Pararoseomonas sp. SCSIO 73927: one gene and its partner. The main gene of each other region encodes a partner of the protein of the gene in region 2 in a complex. Links are inferred from orthologs where the notes say so. Each region holds a gene or a part of one and is shown on either strand. Other genes may lie near its edges.

Region 1 (15,091 bases), 4.8 Mb from region 2 along the record:
CGCCCATCGCGCGTCCGAGGGGATCGGCAACGCCTCCCGCGCGCGGCAGCTCTCGGCGATCAAGACCTTCCTGCGCTTCCTCGTCCGCCGGCACGGGCTGGAGCCGCTGCCGCTGGGCGGGCTGACGGGCCCGCGCCGCAAGCCGCCCGTGCCGCGCGCCCTGACGGAATCCCAGGCGCGCACCGCCACCACCGACAGCTTCGAGGACAGTCCGGCGCTGGCGGCGCGGAACCAGGCCCTCTTCACCCTGCTCTACGGCTGCGGCCTTCGCATCTCGGAAGCCCTGGCGCTGGACATGCGCGATGCGCCGCGCGCGGGCCAGGGGCTTCGCGTGATGGGCAAGGGGCGGAAGGAGCGGGTGGTGCCCGTTCTGCCGGCGGTGGAGGCCGCGATGGCGGAATGGCTGCGCCACCGCGGCGCCGCGGGGCCGAACGACCCGCTCTTCACCGGCGCCAAGGGCGGGCGGCTGGCGGCCACCGTGGCGCAGCGGGCGCTGCAGGACCTGCGCCGCGCCACGGGGTTGCCGGAGCACGCCACGCCCCACGCGCTGCGCCACTCCTTCGCCACCCACCTGCTGGGCGGTGGGGCCGACCTGCGCGCCATCCAGGAGCTGCTGGGCCATGCCAGCCTCTCCACCACCCAGCGCTACACGGCGGTGGATCAGGCGGGGCTGCTGGAAACCTGGCGGCGGGCCCACCCGCGGGCCGATTGATCACGGAGCCGCAGGGGAGCCGCAGGTCCCGGCGCGATGGCCGGGGCCGGAAGCCGCTTAATCCCCCTGCCCGGCCCCTTACCTCGACCGGCGCGTCGCCCGGGCCCGCTCCCGGGATGCCGCCCCGCGGCGCTCTTCCCGCAGCACCTCGATCGTCGGCTGCCACCAGCCGCGCGCCAGCTCGTCGGGGCCGGGCGGCGTCCGGGCCGGCCAGGCGCGGACCAGCTCCTCATGCTCCGGCCTGCGCCAGGACGCCCAGACCAGCGCCGCGGGGGCGGCAGCGACGGCAGGGTAGAAGCGGGCGGCGAGCGCGGGCTCGACGGGCTCGCCCGTGACGGCCTCGAACACCACGCTCCCGACATGGGTCATCAGGACACGGTCCGTCGGCGGCAGGGCCTGCTCCGGCACGGGATACCGCTTCCGGCGACGCTCGGCGGCCTCGGCCCGCCTCTCTCCATCTTCCGGGGCGGTGGCGCGGGCCTCCCGGCGCTTCCGCCGTTCCTCGGGCTCCGCCTGTCGGGCCGCGGCCTCGATGGCCGGCCAGTGGCGGCGCAGAGCCTCCAACGACCGGAACGGCACCTGCCACGCCCTGGAGGCCGGGTCCCAGCGGGCCCAGGGCACCTCCCGCAGCTCGGCGATGACAGCCCGGGAATACGGTGTCCGGACCACCAGCGCATCGGCGGCCTCCAGGTAGGGACTCTCGATCGGCTCGAAGGTGAAGGCGTCCCGGCCGCGCTCGTCGGCATAGGCCAGCACGCCCGTCCATTCCCGGCCCATCCAGGCCGTCAGCCGCCGTTCCGCCCGGGTGCCCGGCACGAACCAGGCGCCGAGATCCTCGCGCCACCGCGCCTGCGGGAAGGCCTCGCGGAACCGCTCCACCGTCATGCGGTCATAGGGAAAGGCGGCCGTCGCGCCGGGCGGGCCGTCGCCGGCGTCCCGCTGCTTCGCCCTGAAATCCGGTCCGTCCTCGGCCACCGGCCCTCTCCCTTCCCCCCGAGAGACGCCGGGACAGCCCTTCTGGCCCCCGGCCGTCAGCCCCGCGGCGGCGCGGGCAGGCGCAGGCCGAGGTTGCTCGGCACCGGCCATTCCTCCCGCACCCGCCGCACCGCGCGGAACCCGGCCGCGACGTAATTCGGCAGGGCGCGCGGGTGGTCCGCCGTGCAGGTGTTCACCGTCATGAGGTTGCAAGCACCGTCCCAGGCCGTATCGATGGCGTGGCGGAGGAAGGCGCGGCCCATGTGCTGCCCGATGGCCTGCGGCATGAGGCCGAAATAGGAGAGGTTGGTGGTGCCGTCCCAGCGCCGCTCCAGCTCGTAGAACCCCGCCGGCTCCCCGCCGCGGTAGAGGACGTGGATGGACACGGCCGGGTCGCGCAGGATGGCCTCGATCTTCGCGTCCGGCACGGTGCGGCGCAGCCACCAGCACCAGTCGCGCCCCACCGTGTTGTAGAGGTAGCGGTAGAAGGCCACGCTGCAGCCGGGCACGTGGATCACGCCGGCATCGGGCGGCAGGGCCGCCGGCGCGTCCGCCGGCGGGTTCTCCATCCGCAGGAAGGTCACCTCAACCTGGACCGGGATGGTCGTGACCCGGTTCAGGGGATCGGGGGCCGCGGACACCTCAGTTGTCCAGGAAGGACCGGAGCTTTCGCGACCGCGTCGGGTGCTTCAGCTTCCGCAGCGCCTTTGCCTCGATCTGGCGGATGCGCTCGCGGGTCACGTTGAACTGCTGCCCCACCTCCTCCAGCGTGTGGTCGGTGTTCATGCCGATGCCGAAGCGCATCCGCAGCACGCGCTCCTCGCGGGGGGTGAGGCTGGACAGCACGCGGGTGGTCGCCTCGCGCAGGTTGGACTGGATGGCGGCGTCCAGCGGGATGATGGCCGCCTTGTCCTCGATGAAGTCGCCGAGGTGGCTGTCCTCCTCATCGCCGATCGGCGTCTCGAGGGAGATCGGCTCCTTCGCGATCTTCAGGACCTTGCGGACCTTCTCCAGCGGCATGCCGAGCTTCTCGGCCAGCTCCTCCGGCTGCGGCTCCCGCCCGATCTCGTGCAGCATCTGGCGGCTGGTGCGCACCAGCTTGTTGATCGTCTCGATCATATGGACGGGGATGCGGATGGTGCGCGCCTGGTCCGCGATGGAGCGGGTGATCGCCTGCCGGATCCACCACGTCGCGTAGGTGCTGAACTTGTAGCCGCGGCGGTACTCAAACTTGTCCACCGCCTTCATCAGCCCGATGTTGCCCTCCTGGATCAGGTCCAGGAACTGCAGGCCGCGGTTCGTGTACTTCTTGGCGATGGAGATCACGAGGCGCAGGTTGGCCTCGATCATCTCCTTCTTCGCCTGGGTCATGTCGCGCTCGCCGCGGGACACGGTCTGGTAAACGCGCTTGTACTCGGCCACCGGCAGGCCGGTCATGGCCGCCACCTTGCCGATCTCGGAGCGGATGGTCTCCGCGTCGTCGCGGCTGTTCGCGACGAAGGCCTGCCAGGCCTTACCCTTCAGCTTGCCCAGGCGGTCGAACCAGGTCGGGTCCATCTCGGCCCCGGCCCACTGCTCCAGGAACTCGGCGCGCTTGACCTTGTGGCTCTCCGCCAGGCGCAGGATCTGGCCCTCGAAGCCCACCATGCGGCGGTAGAGGCCCTTGATCTGGTCGACCAGCTCCTCGATCCGGTTGTTGTGGAGGTGGACCTTCTGGACGAGGGCGACCAGCTCCTGGCGCTGCTTCTCGTAGGACTTCTCGGACTTGCCCGCGAGCTCGCCGCCCGAGGTGTAGGCCTCCATCCGCTTGGAGGACATCTTCTCCAGCCGGGCGTAGGCGGCCTCGATCGCCTCGAAGGCGGCCAGCGCCTCCGGCTTCAGCTTCTCCTCCAGGGCGGAGAGGGACAGGCCGACGCCCTCGCCCTCCTCGCCCTCCTCGAACTCCTCGGCCTCCGGCGGCGGGCCGTCCGGCATGTCGGCGTTGTTCGTCGCCTCCAGGTCGATCACGTCGCGCAGCAGCAGCTTGCCGGCCACCACCGCCTCGTGCCAGCCGATGATGGCGCGGAAGGTCAGCGGGCTCTCGCAGAGCCCGCCGATCATCATGTCGCGCCCGGCCTCGATGCGCTTGGCGATGGCGATCTCGCCCTCGCGGGAGAGCAGCTCGACGCTGCCCATCTCCCGCAGGTACATCCGGACCGGGTCGTCGGTGCGGCCGAGGGAGTTCTCGTCGACGTTGCCGCCGCTCTCCTCGTCCTCAGACCCCTCCTTGCCCTCCTCGCCTTCTTCCTCGCCCTCGGCCTTCGGCGCGGCCTTCTTCTCGCCGTCCTCGTCGGCGCTCTCCTCAGCCTCAACGAGGTTGATGCCCATCTCGGAGAAGAGGGCCATGGTGTCCTCGATCTGCTCCGAGGAGACCTGGCCCTGGGGAAGCGCGGCGTTGAACTCGTCGTAGGTGATGTACCCACGCTCCTTGCCCTTCGCCATGAGCTTCTTGACGGAGGCCAGGAGGCTGTCGAGCAGCGCGCCCTCCACCGCCTCGTCGCGGTGCTCAGCCGTCTCCGTGCCGTTCGCCACCTTCGTCGCCATGCCAATCTCCCGCCACGGATCCAGATGCCGGCCGGCGGTTTCCACCGCCACCGGAACGAAGCTTCCCTACCCTATGCGCTGGCGCCCTCGGCGCCATCCTCCAGCCCGGTCTCGCCGCTGCGATAGGCGCGCAGGGTCCGAGAGAGGCTGACGACGCGGGCCTGGGCGGCGGGGTTCCCCGCTTCCAACTCCCGCCTTGCCTCTTCCAGGTCCTCGACCAGCGCGCCCTCGCCCCGCAGGAAGCCGAAGAAATGCCACCACCCCGCGAGGGCTTCCCCGGGCTGGGCCTCCGGCCCGGCCTCCCGCGGGAGACCGGTCGCGCGAATCACCCAGGCCCGGGCCTCGTCGAGGCCGGTCTCGTGCAAGTGGGAGACGAGTTCGGCCGAGTCAAGCGAGCCCGGCCCGGCTTCTGACGCTTCCGTGAGGACGAGCCCGGCGTGCCAGGCCAGCAGGGCCGCCTGGAGGGCGGCGGGGTGGCCGTGGGGGAGTTCCAGCAGGGCGAAGGCCTCCTCCACCTCGTTCAGCAGCCAGGGATGAGCGAGGGTGATGCCGAGCAGGCAGCGGGCCTGCTCCTTCCGGGTGGCCTCCTGCTCCGGCACCGTGCGGGGGGGCAGGCGCGGCGGCGGGCGGAAGCCCGGCCGGGCGCCGCCCCTGCCGCCGCCCCTGCTACCGTCCGGGGAGAAGGAACCGGGGGCCGGGCGCGCCTCCCGCGGGCGGCGGGTGCTCTGGAAGAAGCGGTCCAGCAGGGCGCTGCGGTACTCGGCGGCCAGGGATTTGTCGGGAATCTGCCCTGCCGCCGCGACGAGGTCGTTGCGGAAGGCCGCCCTCCCTTCCGGCGTGCCGAGGGGGCGGCCATCGGCCATCAGGTCGTAGAGGGCGACCGAAAGGGGCTTCTTCGCCTTCAGCACCGCCTCGAAGGCGGCCGGGCCCTTGGCGCGGATCAGCTCGTCCGGGTCCTTGCCGCTCTCGACGGTGGCGAAGTGCAGGGTCCGCTCCGTGCCGAGCAGGGGCAGGACCATCTCGGCGGAGCGGGCAGCGGCGCGGAGGCCCGCCGCATCGGCGTCCAGGCAGAGGATCGGCTCCGGCGTGACCTTCCAGATCTCCTCCATCTGCTCCGGTGTCAGGGCCGTGCCGAGCGGGGCCACCGCGCCCGTGAAACCCGCCTGGTGCAGGGCGATGACGTCCATGTAGCCCTCGGCCACGATCAGGTCGGCCTGGCCGCGGAACACCGCCTCCCGCGCCAGGTCCAGTCCGTAGAGGGTGCGGCGCTTGGCGAAGACCTCCGTCTCCGGCCCGTTCAGGTATTTCGGCTGGCCGTCGCCCAGGATGCGGCCGCCGAAGGAGACGATGCGGCCGCGCCGGTCCCGGATGGGGAACATCACGCGGTTGTAGAAGAAGTCGTTGTAGGTCCCCTCCCGCCCCTCCGCTGGCTTCACCAGCCCGGCTTCGGCCAGCTGCCGGGGCTCGATGCCCAAGGGCTTGAGGGCGGCGGTCAGGGCACCCCGGCCGGCGCCGGACCAGCCGAGGCCGAAGCGCTCGATCGTCTCGTCCGTCAGGCCGCGGCGGCGGAGATAGTCCAGGCCCTCGCGGCCCTCCGGCGCGCGGAGCTGGCGCTGCATCTGCTCGGCGGCGGCGGCGAGAACGTCGTGAAGGGTCCTGGCCTTGGCCTCTCGCGCGGCCTGACGGGGGGACTCCTTCGGCACCTCCAGCCCGGCCTCGTGCGCCAGGCGCTCCACCGCCTCCCGGAAGGGCAGGCCCTCGGTGCCCATGGTAAAGCCGATGGCGTCGCCGTGCTGGCCGCAGCCGAAGCAGTGGTAGTGGTCGTCATAGACGTAGAAGGAGGGAGTCTTCTCGTTGTGGAAGGGGCAGCATCCCTTCCACTGGCGCCCGTTGCGGGTGAGCTTGACCTTCCGCCCGATCAGCGGCGGCAGGGGGGTGCGGGCGCGCAGCTCGTCCAGGAAGTTGGGGGGAAGGGGCATGTCTCCCCTTCCTTGTATCCTCTCCGGCTACATCCTCCCAGCAGCCAGCCCTCAGCCCCCCAGCGCCGCCTTCACCATCGGCCCGGCCTTGGCCATGTCCAGCACCGCGGCGTGCTTCGCCTTCAGCGCCGCCATCACCTTGCCCATCTCCTTGATCGAAGCCGCGCCGGTCTCGGCCACGGCCTCCTTCACGGCGGCCTCCATGGCGGCCTCGTCCATCTGCTGGGGCAGGAAGGACTCGATCACCGCGATTTCCGCCTCCTCCTTCTCCGCCAGCTCCGGGCGGTTGCCCTGCCGGTACATCTCCACGCTCTCCCGCCGGCTCTTCACCATGCCGCGGAGCATGGAGGTGATCGCCTCGTCCCCAATCTGGTCCACCCCGCTGGGACGGGAGGCGATGTCCGCGTCCTTCAGCTTGGCGGTGATCATCCGGATGGCGGAGGTGCGGGCCGCGTCGCCGGCGCGCATGGAAGCCTTCAATTCTTCGGTGAAGCGGGCGCGCAGGCTCATTGCGGGTTCTCCTGATCTCGGGGGCGCGGTGTAGATCGGATCGGCCTGGAGGGCCATGCAAGCGGTTGGGAAGAGACTTCCCAGGCCGCCAGGCGGGCCGCTCTTCCATTGGGAAAAAATTTCCCACATAAGGGTGGCATGCGGACGGTCGAGCAGATTCTCACCCTCATGGGGGGCGCCAGCGCCGCGGCGGCGCATTGCGGCGTGGGCACAGAGGCGATCCGGAAGTGGCGCCAGGCCCGCGCCATCCCGCCGCGCCACTGGACGGCGGTGCTGGCCGCCACCGGCCTCTCTCTTGCAGATCTTCCCCGCGCCGAAACCAACCCCGCCCCGGAGCCCGAGATGAGCCCTGCCGCCACCCCTGCCCCGGACGCCAACGCCGACACCGTGCCCGAGGGGGCGACGGCCTGCCTCGTGCTGGGAAACGGCAAGGTGATCTGGGGCCACGGCTTCGGGGCCGCCGGCAAGAAGGTCGGCGAGGTCTGCTTCAACACGGGCATGACCGGCTACCAGGAGACGCTGACCGATCCCTCTTACGCCGGGCAGATCATCACCTTCACCTTCCCCCATATCGGCAATGTCGGCGCCAACGCCGAGGACACGGAGGCGACCACCGCCGCCGCGCTCGGGCTGGTGGTGAAGGCGGACATCACGGAGCCCTCCAACTACCGCGCCACGCGGGACCTGGATGACTGGCTGAAGAGCAACGGCCTGCCCGGCATCTCCGGCGTGGACACCCGGGCGCTCACCACCCTCATCCGCGAAGCCGGCGCGCCGAACGGCGTGATCTGCCACGCCCCGGACGGGGTCTTCGACCTGCCTGCGCTGCGGGCGGAGGCAGCGGGCTGGCCGGGGCTGGAGGGGATGGACCTGGCGAAGCAGGTCTCCTGCACCCAGTCCTACCGCTGGGATGGCGGGCTCTGGGCCTGGGGCCAGGGCTACGCGAAGGAGACGGCGCCGAAGCACAAGGTCGTGGCGGTGGATTACGGCGCCAAGCGCAACATCCTGCGCTGCCTGGCCGATGCGGGCTGCGACGTGACGGTGGTGCCCGCCACCGCGACGGCGGAGGAAATCCTGCGCCACGGGCCGGACGGCGTGTTCCTCTCCAACGGCCCCGGAGACCCGGCGGCGACGGGCGAGTACGCGGTGCCGGCGATCCGGGGCGTGCTGGACGCAGGCAAGCCGGTCTTCGGCATCTGCCTGGGCCACCAGCTCCTCGCCCTTGCGCTGGGCGCGAAGACCTACAAGCTGGACCGCGGCCACCGGGGCGCGAACCAGCCGGTTAAGGACCTCGCGACTGGGAAGGTGGAGATCACCAGCCAGAACCACGGCTTCGCGGTGGACGACAAGTCGCTGCCCGAGGGCGTGAAGGTCACGCATGTCAGCCTCTTCGACGGGTCCAACGAGGGCATTTCCTGCGAGGGGCGCAACGCCTTCTCCGTGCAGTATCATCCGGAGGCCTCGCCGGGGCCGAGCGACAGCCACCACCTGTTCCACCGCTTCACCGACATGATCGACCGGGTGAAGGCGGGCTGACTTGCCGTCCCTCGCCTCCCTCCTCGCCTTCGCGGCGCTCTCGGTCGGCCTGGCGATCACGCCGGGGCCGAACCTGTTCTACCTGGTGTCGCGCACGCTGACCCAGGGAACACGGGCGGGGATGCTGTCGCTGATCGGGTGCCAGACCGGCAGCCTCGTCATCATGCTCGGCGCGGCGCTGGGCGTGACGGCGGCGTTGCTGGCCGTGCCCTATGCCTACGACGCCATGCGGCTGGGCGGCGCGGCCTATCTCGGCTGGCTGGCCTGGGGGAGCCTGCGGCCGGGCGGGCAGGCACTGTTCTCCCCGCGGCCCATCCCGGCGGAGAGCGGGCGGCGCCTCTTCATCCTCGGTTTCGCGACGGCGGCGCTGAACCCGAAGGTGGCGCTGTTCTACGTCGCCGTGCTGCCGGCCTTCATGGACCCGGCGCGGGGCAGCCTCTTCACCCAGGGCCTCGTGCTCGGCGCGGTGCAGATCGCCATCTGCACGGTGTTCGACGCGCTTCTGGTGGGCGGTGCCGGCGGCGTGGCGCGGTTCCTCTCCACCCGCCCGGCCTGGCTGGCCGTGCAGCGCTGGGTGCTGGGCGGGGCGCTGGCCCTGCTGGCCGTGAAGCTGGCGACGGATCGACGCGCATGATCCGCCTGCTGGTCCTCGCCCTCCCCCTCTCCCTGCTGGCCTGGTGGACGCTGACCCGCGTGGGCCAGCCGCGCGACAGGGCGTGGCTGGGCGGGATTGCGATCTCCTTCGTGGCGCTCGGCGGGATCGTGTTCTTCGCCGACGACGACCGGCAAGGGGGCCGCGCCCTGGCCGCCGCCCTCTGGGCCGGGGTTCACGCGGTGCTGTTCCTGATCGGCAGGCCGTTCCTGGGGAGGGCGCGATGACGCCGCAGCTGCTCGCCGGCGCCGTCGCCATGATCGGCGTGCTGGCGCTGATCCTGAACCTGACGATCGTGCAGGCGATCTATCTCTTCGCCTTCTCCTACCTGCTCTTCGCGGCCGCCGCGGCGGCCACGACGCTGCTCTTCCGCTGGGCCATCAAGCTCTTCCTCACCCCGGCCCTGCGCGTCGCCGCGGCCCTGACCGGTTCGCTCGCCCTGCACGGCTGGGCCTGGTGGGACGGGTGGCACCCGCTCGCCGAACTCGCGCCCTCATCGGACCCGGCCGCCGTGGCCGGCGCCCTGCTCATCGCCCATGCGCCGGTGGCGGTCCTGCTGCTGCGCGACCTGCCCGGCGCGGCCCCGCCCGCCGCCCCGACCTCTCGCTGAACGAGACGCCCATGCCCAAGCGCACCGACATCCAGTCCATCATGATCATCGGCGCCGGCCCGATCATCATCGGCCAGGCCTGCGAGTTCGACTATTCCGGCGCCCAGGCCTGCAAGGCGCTGCGCGCTGAGGGCTACCGGGTGATCCTGGTGAACTCCAACCCCGCCACGATTATGACGGACCCGGAGCTGGCCGACGCCACCTACATCGAGCCGATCACCACCGAGGTGGTGGAGAAGATCATCGCCAAGGAGCGGCCGGACGCCATCCTGCCGACCATGGGCGGGCAGACCGCGCTGAATACCGCGCTGAAGCTGGCCGAGGCGGGCGTGCTGGCGAAGTACGGCTGCGAGCTGATCGGCGCCAAGGCCGAGGTGATCGACAAGGCCGAGGACCGGCTGAAGTTCCGCGATGCCATGACGAAGATCGGCATCGAGAGCCCGCGCTCCGGCATCGCGCACTCCATGGAGGAGGCGCGCGCGGCGCTGGAGATGGTGAAGCTGCCCTGCGTCATCCGGCCGAGCTTCACGCTCGGCGGCACGGGCGGCGGCATCGCCTATAATCGCGAGGAGTTCGAGCAGATCGTGGCCGCCGGCCTCGACGCCTCCATGACGACCGAGGTGCTGATCGAGGAGAGCGTGCTCGGCTGGAAGGAGTTCGAAATGGAGGTGGTCCGCGACAGCGCGGACAACTGCATCATCGTCTGCTCCATCGAGAACCTGGACCCGATGGGCGTCCATACCGGCGACAGCGTGACGATCGCGCCGGCGCTGACGCTGACGGACAAGGAATACCAGCGCATGCGCGATGCCAGCATCGCCTGCCTGCGCGAGATCGGCGTGGATACCGGCGGCTCCAACGTGCAGTTCGGCATCAACCCGGTGGATGGCCGCATGGTCGTCATCGAGATGAACCCGCGCGTCTCCCGCTCCTCCGCGCTCGCCTCCAAGGCCACCGGCTTCCCGATCGCCAAGATCGCGGCGAAGCTGGCGGTGGGCTACACGCTGGACGAGCTGGCGAACGACATCACCAAGACCACCCCGGCCGCCTTCGAGCCGACGATCGACTACGTGGTGGTGAAGATCCCCCGCTTCACCTTCGAGAAGTTCCCGGGCACCCCCGCGACGCTGACCACCGCGATGAAGTCCGTGGGCGAGACCATGGCCATCGGCCGCTCCTTTGCGGAGGCGCTGCAGAAGGGCCTGCGCGGGCTGGAGACGGGGCTTTCCGGCCTGGACGAGATCGCCATTCCCGGCGACGGCTCCGAGGAGGCGATGATCGGCGCGCTCGCCACGCCGACGCCGGACCGGATCCTGACGGTGGCCCAGGCGCTGCGTGCGGGCCTGTCGGTCGAGACCATCCACAACGCCTGCAAGTTCGACCCCTGGTTCATCCGGGAAGCCGAGAAGATCGTGCGCGCCGAGGCCGGCGTGATCGAGAACGGCCTGCCCACCGATGCCACCGGCTTCCGCCGGCTGAAGGCCATGGGCTTCTCCGACAAGCGGCTGGCGAAGCTGGCCGGGCTGCACGAGCCGGAGGTGCAGGTGCGGCGCGAGCGGCTGGGCGTGAACCCCGTTTACAAGCGCATCGACACCTGCGCGGCGGAGTTCGCCTCCTCCACCCCCTACATGTACTCCACCTATGAGGGCGGCTTCGGCACCCCGGTCTGCGAGAGCGATCCGACGGACCGGCAGAAGGTGGTGATCCTCGGCGGCGGCCCGAACCGGATCGGCCAGGGCATCGAGTTCGACTACTGCTGCGTCCACGCCGCCTACGCGCTGCGCGAGGCCGGGTTCGAGACCATCATGGTCAACTGCAACCCGGAGACCGTCTCCACCGACTACGACACGTCGGACCGCCTCTACTTCGAGCCGCTGACGGGCGAGGACGTGATCGCCCTGATCCGCAAGGAGCAGGAGCGCGGCACGCTGCTGGGCTGCATCGTGCAGTACGGCGGGCAGACCCCGCTGAAGCTCTCCCAGGCGCTGGACAAGGCGGGGATCCCCATCCTCGGCACCTCGGCCGAGGCCATCGACATCGCGGAGGACCGGGAGCGCTTCCAGCAGATGCTCCAGGGCCTCGGGCTGAAGCAGCCGCAGAACGGCATCGCCCGCAACCTGGAGGAGGCGGAGAAGGAGGCGGAGCGCATCGGCTACCCCGTGGTGGTGCGCCCCTCCTACGTGCTCGGCGGCCGGGCGATGGAGATCGCGCACAACCACGAACAGCTGCTCCGCTTCGGCAAGGAGGCGGTGAAGGTCTCGGGCGAGAACCCCATCCTGATCGACCAATATCTGCAGGACGCGATCGAGGTGGACGTGGACTGCATCGCCGACGGCGATGGCGAGGTCTACGTGGCCGGGGTGATGGAGCACATCGAGGAGGCCGGCATCCATTCCGGCGACTCTGCCTGCTCCCTGCCCCCCTACTCCCTGCCGCCCGCCATCATCACGGAGCTGAAGGCCGAGACCGAGGCCATGGCCCGGGCCCTGAAGGTGAAGGGCCTGATGAACGTGCAGTACGCCGTCAAGGACGGCGAGATCTTCGTGCTGGAGGTGAACCCCCGCGCCTCCCGCACCGTGCCCTTCGTGGCGAAAGCGACCGGCGTGCCGGTGGCGAAGATCGGCGCCCGCGTGATGGCCGGCGCGAAGCTGGCGGAGTTCCGGCTGGATGACAGCCTGATCAACCGCCACGTCGCGGTGAAGGAGGCGGTCTTCCCCTTCAACCGTTTCCCTGGCGTCGATGTGCTGCTGGGCCCGGAGATGAAGTCCACCGGCGAGGTGATGGGCCTCGACCTCTCCTTCGAGCGGGCCTTCCTCAAATCCCAGATGGGCGCGGGGGTGAAGCTGCCGGAGAAGGGCACCGCCTTCGTCTCGGTGAAGGACACGGACAAGGCGGCGGCCGTCTCGCTCGCCCGGCGCCTGGCGGAGATGGGCTTCGACATCATGGCCACCCGCGGCACCGCGGCGCGGCTGCGGGAGGCGGGGCTGGCCGTTCGCGTGGTGAACAAGGTGCTGGAGGGCCGGCCGAACTGCGTGGACGCCATCAAGTCCGGCGAGATCCAGCTGGTGATCAACACCACCGGTGGCGGGCGCTCCGTTTCCGATAGCTTCGACATCCGCCGCGGGGCCCTCACCCAGGGCGTTCCCCACTACACAACCGTCGCGGGTGCCCGGGCGGCGGTGCACGCCATCGCGGCGCTCCGGGCGGGCACTCTTGATGTGGCGCCGCTCCAGGCGTATTTTCAGCCTTCGTTCTCGTAGGGTCCGAGAGGGCCCCACCCGACAAGGGGCGGGACCGGCCGAAAGGCCGGCACCCGCCCCAAGCGTTTCAGCCGCCGCGTCCCCATGCTCCTGCGAGGGCTGGGGGCGCGGCGGCCGCATCTAGGCCGGCCCGGTGCCCTGAAGGGGTGCGGGGCCGGATTCGTGAGACGTGACCGCCAGTCCCGGGGGAAACCCGCCCATGCAGAAGTTCCCGATGACCGCCGAGGGCCTCGCCCGTCTCGAGGACGAGCTGCGCGTCCTGCGCGCCGAGGAGCGTCCGGCCGTGATCCGCGCCATCGCCGAGGCCCGCGCCCATGGCGACCTCTCGGAGAACGCCGAGTACCACGCGGCGCGCGAGAAGCAGTCCTTCATCGAGGGCCGTATCGCCGACCTGGAAGGGGTGATCCCCTCCGTCGAGGTGATCGACGTCTCCAAGATGTCCGGCGACCAGGTGCGCTTCGGCGCCCGCGTCACGATCGTCGACGAGGAGACGGAGGACGAGAAGACCTACCGCATCGTCGGCGCCTACGAGGCGGACATGAAGAACGGGTCGATCTCCATCTCCTCGCCCCTCGCCAAGGCCCTGCTCGGGCGCAAGGTGGGGGACAGCGTCGAGGTCCCGGCGCCGGGCGGGGCCCGCTCCGTCGAGATCACCAAGGTCGCCTTCTGAGCCGGCCGTGCTGAGCGCCGCCGCGGACGCCCCGGTGGCGCCGGCCATCACGCTCGCCGATGTGCGCGCGGCGGCGGAGCGGATCCGCGGCGCCGTGATGCGCACGCCCACCATCCCGGCCCCTTCCGTGGGCCGTGCGACGGGCTGCGACGTCTGGCTGAAGCTCGACAACCTCCAGGCCACCGGCGCCTTCAAGGAGCGGGGCGCGGCGAACCGCCTGGCGCTGCTGACGGCGCGGGAGAAAGCGACGGGCGTGATCGCCATGTCCGCCGGCAACCACGCCCAGGCGGTGGCGCGCCACGCCAGCCTGCTGGGCATCCGCGCCACCATCGTCATGCCGCGCTTCACCCCGGCGACGAAGGTGGTGCGGACGGAGAGCTGGGGTGCCACGGTGGTGCTGCACGGGGAGACCCTGGCCGAGGCCGCGGCCCACGCCCATGCGCTGGCCCTGCGCGAGGGGCTGACCTTCATTCATCCCTACGACGATCCTGGCGTGATCGCGGGCCAGGGCACGATGGCGATCGAGATGCTGGAGGACGCCCCGGCCCTCGACACCCTCATCTTCCCCGTCGGCGGCGGCGGCCTGCTGGCCGGCTGCGCCGCGGCCGCGCTGGAGATGAACCCGAACCTCCGCATCTACGGGGTGGAGGTGGAGGGCTATCCGGCGATGGCGCAGCGCCTGGCGGGCCAGCCCGTCTCCGTCGGCGGCCCGACGATCGCCGAGGGCATTGCCGTGCGGGACGTGGGCGAGGCCCCGCTGGCCCTGCTGCGGCGCCTCGGGATCGAGGTGCTGGTGGTGCCAGAGCGCGCGGTGGAGCAGGGCATCGCCCTGCTGGCAGAGGGCGCCAAGGTGGTGGCGGAGGGCGCGGGCGCCACGGGCGTGGCGGCCCTTCTGGCCCACCCCGCCCGCTTCGCCGGCCGCCGCGTGGGCACGCCCGTCTGCGGCGGCAACATCGACGCCCGGGCCCTCTCCAACGTGCTGCTGCGCCAACTCCTGCGCGATGGCCGCATCATGCGCCTGCACTTCGACATCCCGGACCGGCCGGGCGTGCTGGCCGACATCTCCCGCCGCATCTCGGAGGCGGGGGGGAACGTGATCGAGGTGAAGCACCAGCAGCTCTTCGGCGCCCCCACCGTGCAGTCCACGGAGCTGGAGCTGATGATCGAGGTGCGGGATGCCGCCCAGGGCGCGGCGCTGATCGCCGCGCTGGAGGCGGGCGACTACGTGGTCCGCCGCGGCTGAGACGCCGCCCGTGGCGCAACCGAAGGGGCGCGACAGGGGTTGTCCGGGGCATGTAGCAGCCCGGAGGCCCCTTTCCTTGCCAGCCCCTGCCCGCACGATCCCCTTCCTGCTGGCCGTGCTGGCCCTTTCCCTGCTGGTCCCCTCGGAGGCCGAGGCCCGCCGGCGGGGCCGCGGCTGGAGCCCGGAAGCGGCCGTTGCCAGCATCTTCGGCCTGCGCCTCTACGCGCCCGCGCCCCGCTACGCGGCGCCGAGGCGTTCCCGGCGCCCGGCCCGGACGCGGGAGGCACCGCCCCCTCAACAGCCCGAGGCGCCCGCCCTGGCGGACGCGGCGCCGAGGTCCGCCCCCTCTCCTGCTCCCGCG
Region 2 (14,939 bases):
CTCGGTCTGGACGACCTACGACATCGCCCGCGACACGCCCTGGAACGTCACGGTCGGCGCCGGCATCGTCTATCGCAGCCAGGTCTTCGTGGACACGGCGAACACCGCGGAGGTGCCGGACAACTTCAGCCTGGACGCCCTGATCCAGCACCGCATCAACCAGAACCTGACGGTGCGCGTGAACGGCTACAACCTGACGGACCGCACCAACTACGAGGGCCTGTTCGGCAACCGCGCCGTGGTCGCCGGCGGCCGCACCGTGCTCGTCTCCCTCGCCGCCGACTTCTGACGGCGGGTATGCGGGGGCGGGATGCGCCCCCGCACATGACGCCGGGCGGCGGGAGTGGCACAAGGCCACCCCCGCCGCCCGCTCTCGTTTCCAAGCCCGGAGCGCCCCGATGCTCGTCCGCATCCCCCAGGTTCTGACGCCCGCCGAGGTCGCCCTCTGCCGGGAGCGCCTGGAGGCCGCCGCCTGGCAGGACGGCCGCGCCACCGCCGGCGAGCAATCCGCCAAGGTGAAGAACAACCTTCAGATCCCCGTGGACTCCCCCGTGGCTGGGGAACTGGGCGAGCTCGTCCTCCGCGCCCTCGGCCGCAGCCCGCTCTTCGCCACCGCCGCCCTGCCGCTGCGCGTGCTGCCGCCCATGTTCAACCGCTACGACCCCGGCATGACCTTCCGGCCGCACGTGGACAACGCCATCCGCGCCGTGCCCGGCACCGGCGGGCGTATCCGTGCCGATGTCTCCTCCACCCTCTTTCTCACCGAACCCGGCGACTACGACGGCGGCGAGCTGGTGGTGCAGGACACCTACGGCGAGCAAGCGGTGAAGCTCCCGGCCGGGGACATGGTTGTTTATCCCTCCACCTCCCTCCACCACGTGAACCCCGTGACGCGGGGCAGCCGCTGGGGCTCCTTCTTCTGGACCCAATCCATGGTGAAGGACGACGCCCAGCGCGCCTTACTCTACGAGATGGACATGGGGATCATCGCGCTCCGCCAGGACCTGCCGGACGACCACCCGGGCGTGCTCGCCATGACCTCCGGCTACCACAACCTCCTCCGCCGCTGGGTGGAGATCTGAGAGCCAGTCCGAGGGGCGAGCATACCTCGGCGCGCTCGCGCGTTTCCCTCTCCAGGCCCAGAAAGAACGGAGAGACCGATGAGCGACAACCATGACAGGTCGGGCCAGGACCACAGCGAGGACCAGAGCCCCGCGCCCGGCCCGGGCAGCGATACCCACACCAAGGGCGGCGCCCCGACCAACAAGGCCCATGAGGAGGCCGGGGACGGCAGCCTGGCCGGCTCGATCCCCGCCGGGCTGGGCTCCGAGGAGCTGCGGAAGCTGGCCGAGGGCGGCAAGACCGACGACGGCGGCACCGGCTGACCGCGCCGGGGACCACGCCCCCTTCAACCGGCTTGCCCCCGCCCGTCCACCCGGCTATACGCCCCCGCCACCCTGCCGGGCGCGAGGCATCGCGCGCGGCTATGCCCTTTTTCCGGCCCTCGCATCCCGCGTCGGCCTCCGGGGCTGAGACATCCGAAGGGAAACAGATGCCGCTGTATGAAACCGTGCTCATCGCGCGGAATGATCTGACTCAGGCGCAGGTCGAGGCCATCGCCGACCAGGTCGGCGAGATCGTCGGCGCCGCCGGCGGCGAGATCCGCAAGCGCGAGTACTGGGGCCTCCGCGGCCTCGCGTACAAGATCAAGAAGAACCGCAAGGCCCACTACATGCTGCTGGGCCTCGACTGCCCGGCCGAGGCCGAGAAGGAGACCGCGCGCCAGCTGGGCCTGCACGAGGACGTGCTGCGCCACATGACGCTGCGGATCGAGACGATTGACGACGCCCCCTCCGCCATCCTCGCCAAGCGCGGCGACGACCGTGAGCGCGACCGCGGCTTCCGCGGCCCCCGCCCGGCCGGCCGCTTCGGCTCCGGCCGCGGCCGCGAGCGCGGCGACGACCGCGAGGAGTTCCGCGCCCGCCCCCGCGACGACGCGGACGGCATGGGTGGCATGGGCGGCGAGGAGTAAGCCAAGATGTCCGACACGACCGACCTGACCCCCGCCGCGCGCCGCCCGGCCGTCGGCGCCCGCCGGCCCTTCTACCGCCGCCGCAAGTCCTGCCCCTTCTCCGGCCCGAACGCGCCGAAGATCGACTACAAGGACGTGCGCCTGCTCTCCCGCTTCCTGAGCGAGCGCGGCAAGATCGTGCCCTCCCGCATCACGGCGGTTTCCGCCAAGAAGCAGCGCGAGCTGGCGAACGCCATCAAGCGCGCCCGCTTCCTGGCGCTGCTGCCCTACGTCATCAACGACTGATCGGGGCATAGCACCATGATCAACGTCATCCTGATGCAGCGGGTCGAGAAGCTCGGCCAGATGGGCGACACCGTGAAGGTGAAGCCCGGCTACGCCCGCAACTTCCTCCTCCCCTCCGGCCGCGCCATCCGCGCGACCGAGACGAACCTCAAGAAGTTCGAGGCCGAGCGCGCCCAGCTCGAGGCCCTGAACATCAAGCGGCGCGAGGAGGCCGAGCGCGTGGCCGAGCGGATGGAGGGCCTGCAGGTCGTCCTGATCCGCTCCGCCGGCGAGAGCGGCGCGCTCTACGGCTCCGTCTCCGGCCGCGACATCGCGGACGCGGTGAAGGACGCCGGCCTGACGATCACCCGCGACCAGGTCGTCCTGGAGCAGCCGATCAAGTCCCTGGGCCTCACCACCGTCCGCGTGGCGCTGCACCCGGAGGTCTCGATCCCCGTGATCGTGAACGTCGCCCGCTCCCCGGAAGAGGCGGAGAAGCAGGCGCGCGGCGAGGACCTGCGGGCCGAGCAGGAGGCCGAGGAGGCCTCGCTCGAGGCCGAGCTGGCCGCCGAGCTCTCCGAGCTGGGCGCCGCCCGCGAGTAAGCGGCGCGCCACGGGCACGCCGGAAGGATGGCCGCCTCCGCAGGGGGGCGGCCATTCGCGTTTCCGGCACGTCGCGCCGGGGTTATCAGGCCGCGGTCCTGGCACCGGGCGGGGGCCCGTGGCGGCTTATCCACATGATCCACCGCCATCCACAGGACCCCGGGAAAGGTCGGAGGGGACGCGGCACGCGCCGGGGGCTAGACTGGACCCATGAACGCCTTCGACTCCCTCGTCCAGCCCGGGGCCGAGCCGTCCGGCAACGGGCTGCTGGGCCTCTCCCAGCGCCTGCCCCCCTCGAACATCGAGGCGGAGCAGGCCCTGCTGGGCGCGCTCCTGGCCAACAACAAGGCCTATGAGCGGGTTTCGGAGTTCCTGGCGGCGGAACACTTCGCCGACCCGATCCACGGCCGCATCTTCCACGCCGTTCAGCGCCGGATCGAGGCCGGGCAGCTCGCGGACGTGGTGACCCTGCGGGCGGAGTTCGAGCACTCCGGCCTGCTGGACGAGGTGGGCGGCCCCGCCTACCTGACGCAGCTCCTCACCGCCATGGTCGGCATCATCAACGCCGGCGAGTACGGCCGCGTCATCTTCGACTGCTTCCTGCGCCGCCAACTGGTGGACCTCGGCGAGGTGGTGGTGAACCGCGCCTTCGGGGCGGAGCCGGAGCTGGACGGCAAGGCCCAGCTCGAGGCGGCCGAGCAGGCCCTGTTCAACCTCGCCACCGACGGGTCCTCGGACGGCGGCATGGTTACCTTCGAGAAGGCCCTGGCCGAGGCGGTGAACCTCGCGGAGCGCGCCTTCTCCACCCCCGGCGGCGTCTCCGGCCTTTCCACGGGGCTGCGGGACGTGGACAGCAAGCTCGGCGGCCTGCACCCCTCGGACCTGCTGATCCTCGCGGGCCGCCCGGCCATGGGCAAGACGGCGCTGGCCGTGAAGATCGGCTTCGGCGCCGCCCAGGCCGTGATCCGGGAGGCGCGGGACAAGGATCCGAACGCCGTGGTGCGCGGCGGCGTCGCCATCTTCTCCCTGGAAATGAGCGCCGACCAGCTCGCCACCCGTATCCTGTCCGAGCAGTCCCGCGTCTCCGGCGACCGCATCCGCCGCGGCGACATCGCCCAGCGCGACTTCGACAAGTTCGTGGAGGTGAGCCGGGAGCTCTCCTCCATCCCCCTCTTCATCGACGACACCCCGGCCATCACCATCTCCGCCCTCCGCACCCGCTGCCGGCGGCTGATGCGGACCAAGGGGCTGAGCCTCATCATCGTGGACTACCTGCAGCTGATGCGCCCCGCCGCCGGAACCCGGCCGGAGAACCGCGTGCAGGAGATCAGCCAGATTACCCAGGGGCTGAAGGCCATCGCCAAGGAGCTGTCGGTCCCGGTGATCGCCCTCTCCCAGCTCTCCCGCCAAGTGGAGAGCCGCGAGGACAAGCGGCCGCAGCTCGCCGATCTCCGCGAATCCGGCTCGATCGAGCAGGACGCCGACGTGGTGATGTTCGTGTACCGCGACGAGTACTACCTCGCCCAGAAAATGCCGAAGGAGCTGAACTTCGACAACGGCGAGAAGTACACGGAAGCCCTGGACAAGTGGCAGAAAGACATGGAGATGGCCCACAACAAGGCCGAGCTCATCGTCTCCAAGCAGCGCCACGGCCCCACCGGCACCATCCGCCTCTTCTTCGAGGGCGAGTTCACCCGCTTCGGCGATCTCGACCAGACCCACGACCAGGACAACTATGAGTAAACCCCCGACTTGACCGCCACCGGGGCTGAACCCGCCGGCGTCCTGACCGTCGATCTCGATGCCGTCGCCGCCAACTGGCGCACCCTGCGGACCCTTCACGCGGAGGCCGGCGGCGGGAAGGTGGGCGCGGCGGTGAAGGCTGACGCCTACGGCCTGGGCGCCGCGGCCGTGGCCCCGGCCCTCGCTGCCGCCGGCTGCCGCCACTTCTTCGTCGCCGGCATCGCGGAGGGCATGGCGCTCCGCCCGGTCCTCGGCCCCGCGCCGATGATCGCCGTGCTGAACGGCTTCCCCCCCGGCGCCGATGGGGACGCCGCCCTCACCCCCGTGCTGAACAGCCCCGGCGACATCGCCGCATGGTCCGGCACCGGGCGGGGCGCCATCCTGCACCTGGACACGGGTATGGCGCGCCTCGGTCTCTCCCCCGCCGAGCTGGACGCGCTGGCGGAGGATCCCTCCCCCCTCCGGGGCCTGGACCTCCGCTACGTCATGACCCACCTGGCCTGCGCGGACGAGCCGGCCCACCTCATGAACGCCGCCCAGGCCGCCCGCTTCGCCGCCGCCCGCGCCCGCCTGCCCGGGGCGCCCTCCTCCTTCGCCAACTCCGCCGGCATCTTCCTCGGCCGGGACTTCGCCTCGGACCTCGCCCGGCCGGGCTGCGCGATCTACGGCCTCAACCCCACCCCGGGGCGTCCGAACCCCATGCGCCCTACCCTCCGCCTGGCCGCGCCCGTGCTGCAGGTGCGGGAGATCCCGGCCGGAACCCCCGTCGGCTACAGCGCGGCCTGGACGGCGCCTCGCCCCTCAAGGATCGCCACCGTTGCCGCGGGCTACGCCGATGGCTATCTCAGGTCCCTCTCCGGCCGGGCGATCGGCCGGCACAACTGGCAGGATGTGCCCTTGGTGGGCCGGATCTCCATGGACCTCTCCGCCTTCGACGTGACCGACCATCCCGCCATCGGCCCAGGCTCCATGATCGAGCTGATCGGCCCCGGCAACTCGCCGGACGACGTGGCCGCCCGCGCCGGCACCATCGGCTACGAGGTGCTGACCGCCCTCGGCGCCCGCTACCGCCGCGCCTACACCGCCGCGTGACCCCTCCCTCCCTCATGGCCCTCGCGCCGCTCGACTGGGTGGCGGCCCTCGGCCGCGCCGCCCTGGACCTGTGCCAGCGCACCGGCGCGGTCACCCTCTTCGCGCTCACGGCGCTGAGCCACCTGCTGCGCCCGCCCTTCCACCCCCGCCTCTTCCTGCGGGCCTTCCTGGATATCGCCTGGTTCTCCCTGCCCGTGGTGGGGCTGACCGCCCTGTTCACCGGCATGGTGCTGGCGCTGCAATCCTATTCCGGCTTCTCCCGCTTCGGGGCGGAAGGGGCCATCGCCAACGTCGTCGTCCTCTCCATCACGCGGGAGCTCGGCCCGGTGCTGGCGGGGCTGATGATCGCCGGGCGCATCGGCGCCGCCTTCGCGGCGGAGATCGGCACCATGCGCGTGACGGACCAGATCGACGCCCTCACCACCCTCTCCACCAACCCGATGAAGTACCTCGTCACCCCCCGCCTGCTGGCCGGCATTCTTGCCATGCCGCTGCTGGTGCTGGTGGCGGACATCCTCGGCGTCATGGGCGGCTACCTCATCGGCACCCTCAAGCTCGGCTTCTCCGGCCCCGCCTACCTCAAGGCCACGCTGGACTTCCTGCAGTGGATGGACGTGGTCAGCGGCCTGGCGAAGGCAGCGGTCTTCGGCTTCGTCGTGGCGCTGATGGGCACCTGGTGCGGCTACACCTCGCGCGGCGGCGCGCAGGGCGTGGGGGCGGCCACCACCACGGCCGTCGTCTCCTCCTCCATCCTCATCCTTGCCCTGGACTACGTGCTGACCGAGGCGTTCTTCGCCCGATGAGCAACATGCAGGTGCCGAAGATCCGGCTGCGCGGCCTGAAGAAGTCCTTCAACGGCAAGCCCGTGCTGGACGGCGTGGACCTGGACGTGATGCCCGGCCGCTCCATGGTCATCCTCGGCGGCTCCGGCACCGGCAAGTCCGTCACCATCAAGTGCATCCTCGGCCTGATCGACCCGGACGAGGGCACCATCGAGATCGACGGCCGGAACGTGCTGGCCATGTCCCGGCGGGAACGGGAGGCGGTGCTGGACCGGACCGGCATGCTCTTCCAGAACGGCGCCCTCTTCGACAGCCTGCCGGTCTGGGAGAACGTCTGCTTCAAGCTTCTCGCCCAGGGCCGCCTCCCCCGCGAGAAGGCCCGCCAGCGCGCGGTGGAGGCGCTGGTGGATGTCGGCCTCGGCATGGGCGTGGGGGAACTCTACCCCGCCTCCCTCTCGGGGGGCATGCAGAAGCGCGTGGCCCTCGCCCGCGCCATTGCCTCCCAGCCCGAGATCATCTTCTTCGACGAGCCGACCACAGGGCTGGACCCCATTATGGGCGCGGTGATCGACGGGCTGATCGTGGACTGCGTGAAGCGCCTGGGCGCCACCGCCGTGACCATCACCCATGACATGGCCAGCGCCCGCCGCATCGGCGACGACGCGGCGATGCTGCACAAGGGCCGCATCGTCTGGACCGGCCCGGCCTCCGCCCTGGGCGAGACGGGAAACCCCCTGGTGGACCAGTTCGCCCGCGGGGAGCGCGAGGGGCCGATCGCGATGGAACTGCGGAAGTAGGCCGCCGGCCGGTGGTCGTGGGGATCAAGGCTGACGGCACCGCCCGCCCCTCGGTCGGGACGTGCCGGAGCTGAAGCCGGACGCGAGGCCACCTTGGGCAGCGGTCTCGTCGACAATGGCGTGAGCGGGCACAAGCACCGGAAGCCGGATCCTGATCCTGGCGCCGGCTGAGCTCGATCTACTCCTCGGGCTGCCTCGGCAACCGGGGGCGTGCGGGCCGGGAATCGATGACAGGACGCGTGCCGTTCGCCCGAGCATCCGCCTCCAGCGCCCCGACGGCCCGCCAGACTTCCCCCATCGCTTGGTGGGCGCCATCCTTGGCGGCACTCCGGGCCCGCTCAGTCAGCAGCTCCTCGCGCTGTTCCAGGGCGGCGACCCTCTTTTCCATCTCCTCCAGGCGGGCCGCCATCTCCTTGATGGACGTCCCATGCTTCCCCTGGGTGACGAAAAGCTCTTCGACCTTGCGCGCGAGGGCCCACAGCTTCCCCGCCGTGTCGAAGAAGCCCACTGGCTAGGAGGCCTGGATACCGAGCTTGCGCAGGACCTGATCGGCCTGCTCGCTGTTCTCGCGGGACCGCTGATCGAGGCGGCTCATCATGGCATCCCATTCCCGCTTGCTCGGGACAGACCGCAAGTGCCGGGAGGCAGGAGCCCCCGCGCTCTTGGCTGTGTAGGTCTGACCGGCGTCAGCGGCAGCCGTCGTCCTCTTGTACAAACCCCTGAATGTCTTCCGCATGAAGACCCCTTTACGCCTGCAGGGGGCGGCCTCGCCCCAACAGCGCCGTGACACCTCATGAGGGTATCACCGGCCTCCCTGACAAGTCACGGTGACAAGTCACGGTGACTTGTCAGGGAGCCAAGGCCGGTTGCGGGCAATGGGCCGGACCCGTCCTCTCTCCGGCCACGAACTGCCCCCGCAGGATCAGCTTGTCGGCGACCCGCCGGACGGCGCCTGCACCTGCGCCCGCACCCGTTCAACCGGCAGCGGGATGAACTTCTTCTCGTCCCCCGGCACGGTGCCGAAGCGCCCCGCGCGCCAATCGTCCTTCGCCTGCTCGATCCGCTCGCGGGAGGAGGAGACGAAGTTCCAGAACAGGAAGCGCGGCCCGTCCATCGCGGCGCCGCCCAGCATCAGCAGCCGCGCGCCCTGCGGCCCCGCCGTGATGGCAAGTCCCTCGCCCGCGCGGAACACCAGCATCCGCCCGGCCTCGAAGCGGTCGCCGGCGATCTCCACCGTGCCCTCCACCACGTAGGCGCCGCGCTCCTCGTGTTCCGGCAGGGGCAGCGAGGCGCCGGGGGCCATCACCGCATCCGCGTAGAACAGCTCCGAGGAGGTGACGACGGGCGAGCGCGCGCCCCAGCCCGTGCCCGCGATCAGACGCAGCCGCAGGCCCCGTTCCTCGATGACGGGCAGGGTAGCGGCGGGGTGGTGCGCGAAACCCGGCATCGCCTCCTCCTGCGCGCGCGGCAGCGCCACCCAGGACTGGATGCCGTAGAGCGGGTTGGGGTGGCCCCGCCGCGCCTCGGCCGTGCGCTCGGAGTGGGCGATGCCGCGCCCGGCCGTCATCCAGTTCACGTCGCCCGGCCGGATCGGCAGGTCGCTGCCCAGCGTGTCCCGGTGCTGAATCTCGCCCTCGAACAGGTAGGTGACGGTGGAGAGGCCGATATGCGGGTGCGGCCGCACGTCCAGCCCCTGCCCGGTCAGGAACTCACCCGGCCCCATCTGGTCGAAGAAGATGAAGGGGCCGACCATCTGCCGCCCCTTCGCGGGCAGGGCGCGGCGCACCTCGAAGCCGCCGATGTCGTGCGTGCGGGGCAGGATCACCTGCCCTACCGGCCCCGCGCCGCACTCGGGCATCAGCCCTGTCGGATCGCCATCGACGCTCATCGGGAACCCTCCGCCGGTTCCATCCTGGCACGGCAGGGTGCGGGCGGTCACGCCATGCGATCGGCGCAGCCAAGCCAAGCGTTCCGGCGAGGCGGGACTTAAGCGGCCGCGAGGGTCACCGGCCTCTCGCCGGTGCGCTCCCGGTCCTCCGCCGGCGGGGGGTCCGGCGGGCTGGGTCCTGCCTCGTCCCGGGTGGAAGCCTGTCCCGCGCGCCGCCTCTCCGACCAGTCGGCCGCTTGCGCCCGCTCCAGCCGGTTCACTAAGTCCTGGTACTCGGCCCGCTCCTCCAGCGAGAAGGTTGGCTCCGCCGCCGCCCGGCGCATCGCCCGCAGCGCAGCGAGGCCTTCCGAGCGCAGCCGCTCCGGAGATCCGAGAAGAGCTTCCACCACCTCCCGCTTCCGCGCGCGCGCGTCCGGAAGGTTAGGCGAGCGCCGTGCACCCTGTCCCATCAACCCTCGAGTCCGTTCATGTAAATGTCACCGAAGAAGGCCCGTGCGGGTAGAAAGTTTCGATAGACAAAAGATAGCGGATGTCAGCGAAATTTACCGTTGTATGCTGGGGGCACCGCCTTGACGTTCGCGGAACGGATGACACGTCTGAAGAAACCAACTGCATCTCGGGAGGCCAGAATGGCGGAGAGCAGGCCCTCTTGGCTCGACGATACCCCGGAAGGTCTCGACGAGATTCTGGAGGAGTTGGTCGCGTGCTTCAATGAACGCGACTTGTCCAGGGCTCTCCTCCGCGCCGTCGGGCTGGTCCTGATCCAGAGAATCGCGCCACCGGACGAGGTAGCGGCGCGAACGGCCCAGTGGCAGGAGCGCTGGCGCGAGACGGTCCGGCTCGAGCAGCAGCCGTTCCACCGGCAGCTCTGAGGCAGGCCTTCGGCGCCACCTCGCGCCCGACGGGTGAGGCGTCGAGCCCGTTCCGGGCGCCACCCCGCGGGCCGGGCGGGCCACGGCGCCCCTTCCCGACCGCACACCCTGGACGGTCCCCGAAGCCGTGGGGGCGCCCTTCCCCTCCGCCCTTTAGGCCCTAGCCGTCGGCGGTGATGCCCAGCCGCCGGATCAGCCCGGCCCAGCGCTGCCGCTCCGCCGCGGTCAGCTCCGTGAAGGCCTGGGAGGTGGAGGCGACCACCTCGAACCCCGCCCCTTCCAGCACGCCGCGCACCCGCGGCTCCGTCAGCGCCGTCCGCGTCTCGGCCGAGAGCCGCGCGGCCACGCCCGCGGGCGTCGTGGACGGGGCGACCAGCCCGATCCAGGCGTAGCTCGCCGCGTCCGGCACCCCCGCCTCGGCCAGGGTGGGCACCTCGGGCAGCCTCGCCAGGCGCACATCCGCCGTCACGGCCAGGGCGCGCGCCCTGCCGTCCTGCACCTGCGGGATGATGCCGGCCGCGATCTGGATCATCGCCTGGATGCGCCCGGCGACGAGGTCCAGCGTCGCCTCGGGGAAGCCGCGATAGGGCACGTGGACCAGGTCGATCCCCAGCCGCGCTTTCAGCTCCTCCATCGCCAGGTGCCCGGCCGAGCCGGGGCCGACGGAGCCGAAGCTCATCGTCCCCGGATTCGCCTTGGCGTGGGCGACGAAGGAGGCGAGATCCCGCGCCGGCACGGAAGGATGCACGACCAGCAGCTGCGCCCCGCGCACGAGCTGCGAAAGGTAGGTGAGGTCCGCCGCCGGATCGTAGGGCAGGCGCGCGTAGAGGGCGGGGGCGGTTACCAACGGCCCGTTGATGCTCACCCCGATCGTGTGCCCGTCCCGCGCCTTGGCGATCAGGTCCGTGCCGAGATTGCCGCCGGCGCCGGAGCGGTTGTCCACCACGAAAGGCTGGCCGAAGGCCTCCGAGAGGTGTGGCACCAGGGCCCGCGCCGCCGTGTCCGGCGTGCCGCCCGGCGGGAAGGGCACGATCACCCGCACGGGGCGCGTGGGCCAGGGCTCCTGGGCGTGGGCATCGGGCGCGCGGGCGGCGGGCGCGAGCGCCGCCAGCGCCGCGCCGCCGAGGAGGGCGCGCCGGGTGGGTGCGGTGCGATCAGGGTTCATCTCGTTCTCCTCCCGCCGGAGGGGTGTCGGCCCCCATCCGCAGTCGGTCCCGGTGATTCCATTTCGGGACGCATCGCGCCAGGGGGTCGCAACCCCGGGGCGGCGATGCCGTCCCCGGGGCGGCCAAGCCGTCCCCAGGGCGGCGAAGCCGTCCCGCCCCGTCAGGCCGGGACCAGGGTCTCGGCCAGCGTGCTCCAGCGCGCGTCGCGCAGGTCCCGGCGCATCGCCTCCTCGTCGGTCCAGCGCGTCCCGGCCGGGAGGCGGATCGCCTCGCAGCGGAGGGTCAGCTCGCCCTCGCGGAAGGGCCAGGGATCCAGGGACCAGCGGGACGCCCCCTGCCGCACCAGCCGCATCTTCCGGGTGCCGCCATCCTCCATCGGGGCCTCCCCCGCCTTGTCCGGGTCGGCGAAGCAGAGGGCGAGGGAGAGGGCGTCGGTGACCGCGACAAGGGCGGAGTTCCGCGCCACCTGCTCCGGCGTCGCGCCCAGCCTGGCGGCCCAGTCCTCCTGCAACGCCCTCTCCTTCGCGTTGTTGCGGTCGATCGCGGCGTGGTCCTCCGGCGGCAGGCGATCCGGGTCCATGTACTGCGTGTAGATGCGCGAGCCGTGCAGTGAGATCAGCAGGGCGGGCCAGAGGCCCCAGGCGGCGCGGGCCGTCTCCACCCCCCGCGCCCACATCGGGGCATGGACCGCCGCGCCGAGCTCGGTGAAGGCGTGGGGCAGGCCGGTCTCCGGGTTGAGGGTCGGGGCCGCCTCCCAGCCCAGCCAGGCCACGTCGTGCAGCCCGGCGGCGAGGATCACCTCCGGCGCCGGGTCCGGCCGCGCGAAGCCGGGGGCGCCCCAGGCGGCCATCATCTGGCCCGAGAGGATGGCGTGGGAGGGCTGGGGGATGAGGAGGCGGGCGCCGTCCTCCAGGCTTCGCAGGATCATGCGGCGTCAACGCGCGAGAGGGGCCTGCGGACGCGGCCGCCGCACCCGGCAGCAGCCGCATCACGGCCGAACGCGCCGCGCCCCGGCGAGCCGGCGTGCCCAGCCGCGGCAGGCCCGCTGCAGCCCGTCCACCAGGCCGACGACGAGCATCGACGCGCCCGCGAGGGGGAAGAGGATGCCCAGCCCGGCGATGATGGCCAGCAGCCCCGGCGGGACGGGGCGTTCTGCCCGCGGAGGAGCGGCCAGCTCGCCCTTCGGCCGCCGCTTCCACCACATGACCGTGCCGGTGGTCACGAGCGCGAGGATACCGATGCAGGGCAGCAGCATGAGGAGCTGGTTCGCCAGCCCGAAGTACCGGCCCATGTGGATGGCGACGCCGAGCTCCACGGCCTTCGCCACGGCGCCGTACTCGCGGAAGCCGACATCGCCCAGGATCTCACCGGAGTACTGGTCGATATGGACCGTCCGCTGCGCCTCGGGCTGGTGGGGGTAGGCCACGGCCATGTAGACCCCCCTCTCCCCGCGGGGCAGGCTGAGGCGGTAGCCGCCGGGCATCCCGGCAGCGGCCAGGATCTCCACGGCCCTGTCGAGCGAGACCGCCGACGCGGCCGGACAGGCCGCAACGTCCTCGTGGTGGTGGCCGCCCCCGCACGCCCCCCCGCCCGTAGAGGCCGGCATGGGCGCCTGGTGGAGGGTCCAGGGCGCATCGGGCATGACCGCCGCGACCGGCCCGGCCGTGCTCTGCATCGCGCGCCTCGATCCCTCGGGATAGCCGAGGTTAGCGGCGTTGCTGACCGGCGCCAGGACCTGCCCGCCCCAGATCGTCGCCCAGGGCAGGCCGGTGACGACGAGGAAGACGATCAGCGCGCCCGTGTAGAGGCCGACCACCTGGTGGATGTCCCGCCAGAGCGGCCGGCGCCGCGCCCGCAGTCGCGGGAACCACTTCCCGTCCATCCGCCCGCCCCGCGGCCACCAGAGATACAGGCCGCTGAGGACGAGGATGACGGTCCAGGAGGCGGCGAGCTCGACGATGGCGTCGCCGAAGTCGCCGAGCAGCAGCGAGCCGTGCATCCGGTCCGCAAAGCCCACCAGCGTCCGCTCGTAGACGTGCGAGCCCAGCACCCGGCCCGTGGGCGGATCCACGAAGACCCGCAGGGCCTCGCCCCCGCCTGTCGTGAGGAAGAGCTGCGCCGTGCGCCCCGCCTCCTCGGGCATGTCAATGCGCGTGACACGCCCGCCCGGGAGGGCGGCCTCCGCCGCCGATGCCATCGCGCCCACGGGAACGGATGGCGCGGAGGCCGAGGAGGCGAAGCGCAGCCCCGGCTGCAGGGCGTCGTTGATCTCCCTCTCGAAGAGATAGACCGTCCCGGTCAGGGACAGGATGACGAGGAACGGGACGACGAAGAGTCCGGCATAGAAGTGCCAGCGCCAGATCATGCCGTGGAGGGAGCGAGCGGGTGTGGCCATGACGCCGCCCTCCCTCAGAACCGGACGCTGTAGGTGAGGTCCACGCTGAGCGGCGCGCCGAGGTAGATCTGCTGCGAGCCGTAGCCCGACCACTCCGCATAGAAGGCGTTGGTCAGGTTCCGGCCCCGCAGCGTCAGCGTGCCGCCGCCGACCTCGTAGGCGGCAAAGGCGTCCAGCAGGGTGTAGGGGTTCAGCCTCGTCGTGTTGGCGTCGTCCGTGTAGCTGGAACCGACATGCCGCACCGCCGCCCCGAAGCTGAGGGGGATGTCGGCCAGGCGGTAGCTTGTGTAGGCGTTGAGGAGGAAGTTGGCCGAGTTCGGCGGGCGCCGGCCGGACAGGTCCTGCCCGCCGGCGCTGCGCAGCTCCGTGTACTCCACCCGCTGCAGGGCGACGTTGCCGCCGAGCTTCCACCCCGGGGTGATGTCCACCGAGGCGTCCAGCTCCACGCCCCGGCTCCGCAGGCTGCCACCCTGGCGGGTGAGCGAGGGCTGCACGGGGTCGCGGGTCAGGATGTCGTCCTGCTCGATCCCATAGAGCGAGGCGGTCACGACCGCCCGGTTGTCCAGAACGGCCGCCTTGGCCCCGACCTCGTAGGAGTCACCCGACGAGAGGTCGAAGCGCGCGTTGGCGGTGTTGCTGGTCAGGAGCGTGGTGATGGGCACGGTGGCGCGCGTGTACTGCGCGAAGAGGGTGAGCCCCGGCCGCACCTCGTAGGTGGTGCCCAGGCGCCAGGAAACGCTGTCGAAGTGGCGGTTGAAGCGGGTGGTGGCCCCGCTGTTCAGGTCGTCCACCCGCCGGTCAAGATCCATGCCCTCGTAGCGGATCCCGCCGAGCACGAGCCAGGAGGGGGTGATGTTGAGCGCGTTCTCGGCGAAGACGGAGTGGGAGCTGACCGTGCTGTCGAAGTCCTGCCGCGTGGAGAAGTTGGCTGCCGTGTCGGCCGGGAACACGCCGCGGACCGGGTTGAACGGGTTGACGGAGGCGACGGTGCCGAACCGGCGCTTCGAGAACAGGTCGGTCCGGTAGAACTCGTAGCCGCCGGTGAAGCGGTTCCGCAGCCCGCCGATCGTGCCGTCATAGGCCGCCGCGATGCGGTCCGAGACGAAGCTCTGGTCGTGGGTGATGAGGGTCGAGCTGCGGTCCAGGAGGCCCGTGCGCGCGTTGAAGCTGTAGTCCTCCGAGTTCGCCCAGCGGCGGTCGGAGGTGTAGTAGGAGAACTCGTTCGAGAGGGTCCAATCGGCGGAGAGCCGGTAGCGGGCGTTCTGGCGCAGCAGGAAGGCGTCGGAGCGCTGCACCCCGTCCTCC

Evidence for each region.
Region 1: the proteins of VQH23_RS02700 (region 2) and dnaG are in contact, whole or in part, in a crystal structure (PDB 2R6A), measured with the Geobacillus stearothermophilus proteins. The link is inferred for Pararoseomonas sp. SCSIO 73927 from one-to-one orthologs. Residues at the interface, in WP_033016901.1 of Geobacillus stearothermophilus: Ser13, Glu15, Ala16, Gln18, Glu91, Leu92, Asp94, Ala95, Val96, Pro97, Thr98, Ala99, Ala100, Asn101, Tyr104, Tyr105, Ile108; in WP_049624496.1 of Geobacillus stearothermophilus: Lys456, Leu457, Leu458, Pro459, Ala460, Asn463, Ala464, Leu467, Leu535, Leu536, Ile537, Ala538, Gln544, Glu545, Asp548, Tyr549, His552.

What each region holds. Positions count from the first base shown.
Region 1 is NZ_CP146232.1:5,401,494-5,416,584, forward strand. What follows is about bases 3,796-6,793. They hold dnaG (DNA primase), read right to left. Parts: upstream 6,250-6,793; coding sequence 4,342-6,249; downstream 3,796-4,341. Other genes in these bases: rpoD (RNA polymerase sigma factor RpoD), read right to left, coding at 3,796-4,270; VQH23_RS25555 (GatB/YqeY domain-containing protein), read right to left, coding at 6,301-6,759. Outside these bases: VQH23_RS25530 (tyrosine recombinase XerC), read left to right, coding at 1-712; VQH23_RS25535 (hypothetical protein), read right to left, coding at 791-1,687; VQH23_RS25540 (GNAT family N-acetyltransferase), read right to left, coding at 1,744-2,328; more of rpoD, read right to left, coding at 2,330-3,795; carA (glutamine-hydrolyzing carbamoyl-phosphate synthase small subunit), read left to right, coding at 6,898-8,295; VQH23_RS25565 (LysE family translocator), read left to right, coding at 8,297-8,929; VQH23_RS25570 (hypothetical protein), read left to right, coding at 8,926-9,174; VQH23_RS25575 (hypothetical protein), read left to right, coding at 9,171-9,557; carB (carbamoyl-phosphate synthase large subunit), read left to right, coding at 9,569-12,817; transcription elongation factor GreA, read left to right, coding at 13,017-13,487; VQH23_RS25590 (threonine ammonia-lyase), read left to right, coding at 13,495-14,730; VQH23_RS25595 (hypothetical protein), read left to right, coding at 14,807-15,091. UniProt on the Escherichia coli protein: RNA polymerase that catalyzes the synthesis of short RNA molecules used as primers for DNA polymerase during DNA replication.
Region 2 is NZ_CP146232.1:555,446-570,384, forward strand. The notes cover bases 2,530-5,375. They hold VQH23_RS02700 (replicative DNA helicase), read left to right. Parts: upstream 2,530-3,109; coding sequence 3,110-4,642; downstream 4,643-5,375. Other genes in these bases: rplI (50S ribosomal protein L9), read left to right, coding at 2,530-2,899; alr (alanine racemase), read left to right, coding at 4,652-5,375. Also shown: VQH23_RS02670 (TonB-dependent siderophore receptor), read left to right, coding at 1-289; VQH23_RS02675 (Fe2+-dependent dioxygenase), read left to right, coding at 399-1,082; VQH23_RS02680 (hypothetical protein), read left to right, coding at 1,161-1,385; rpsF (30S ribosomal protein S6), read left to right, coding at 1,553-2,032; rpsR (30S ribosomal protein S18), read left to right, coding at 2,039-2,317; more of rplI, read left to right, coding at 2,333-2,529; more of alr, read left to right, coding at 5,376-5,734; VQH23_RS02710 (ABC transporter permease), read left to right, coding at 5,749-6,537; VQH23_RS02715 (ATP-binding cassette domain-containing protein), read left to right, coding at 6,534-7,313; VQH23_RS02720 (hypothetical protein), read right to left, coding at 7,492-7,821; VQH23_RS02725 (pirin family protein), read right to left, coding at 8,236-9,201; VQH23_RS02730 (hypothetical protein), read right to left, coding at 9,300-9,587; VQH23_RS02735 (hypothetical protein), read left to right, coding at 9,831-10,073; VQH23_RS02740 (tripartite tricarboxylate transporter substrate binding protein), read right to left, coding at 10,234-11,238; VQH23_RS02745 (DUF3891 family protein), read right to left, coding at 11,400-12,167; VQH23_RS02750 (PepSY domain-containing protein), read right to left, coding at 12,228-13,634; VQH23_RS02755 (TonB-dependent siderophore receptor), read right to left, coding at 13,649-14,939. UniProt on the Escherichia coli protein: The main replicative DNA helicase, it participates in initiation and elongation during chromosome replication. Travels ahead of the DNA replisome, separating dsDNA into templates for DNA synthesis.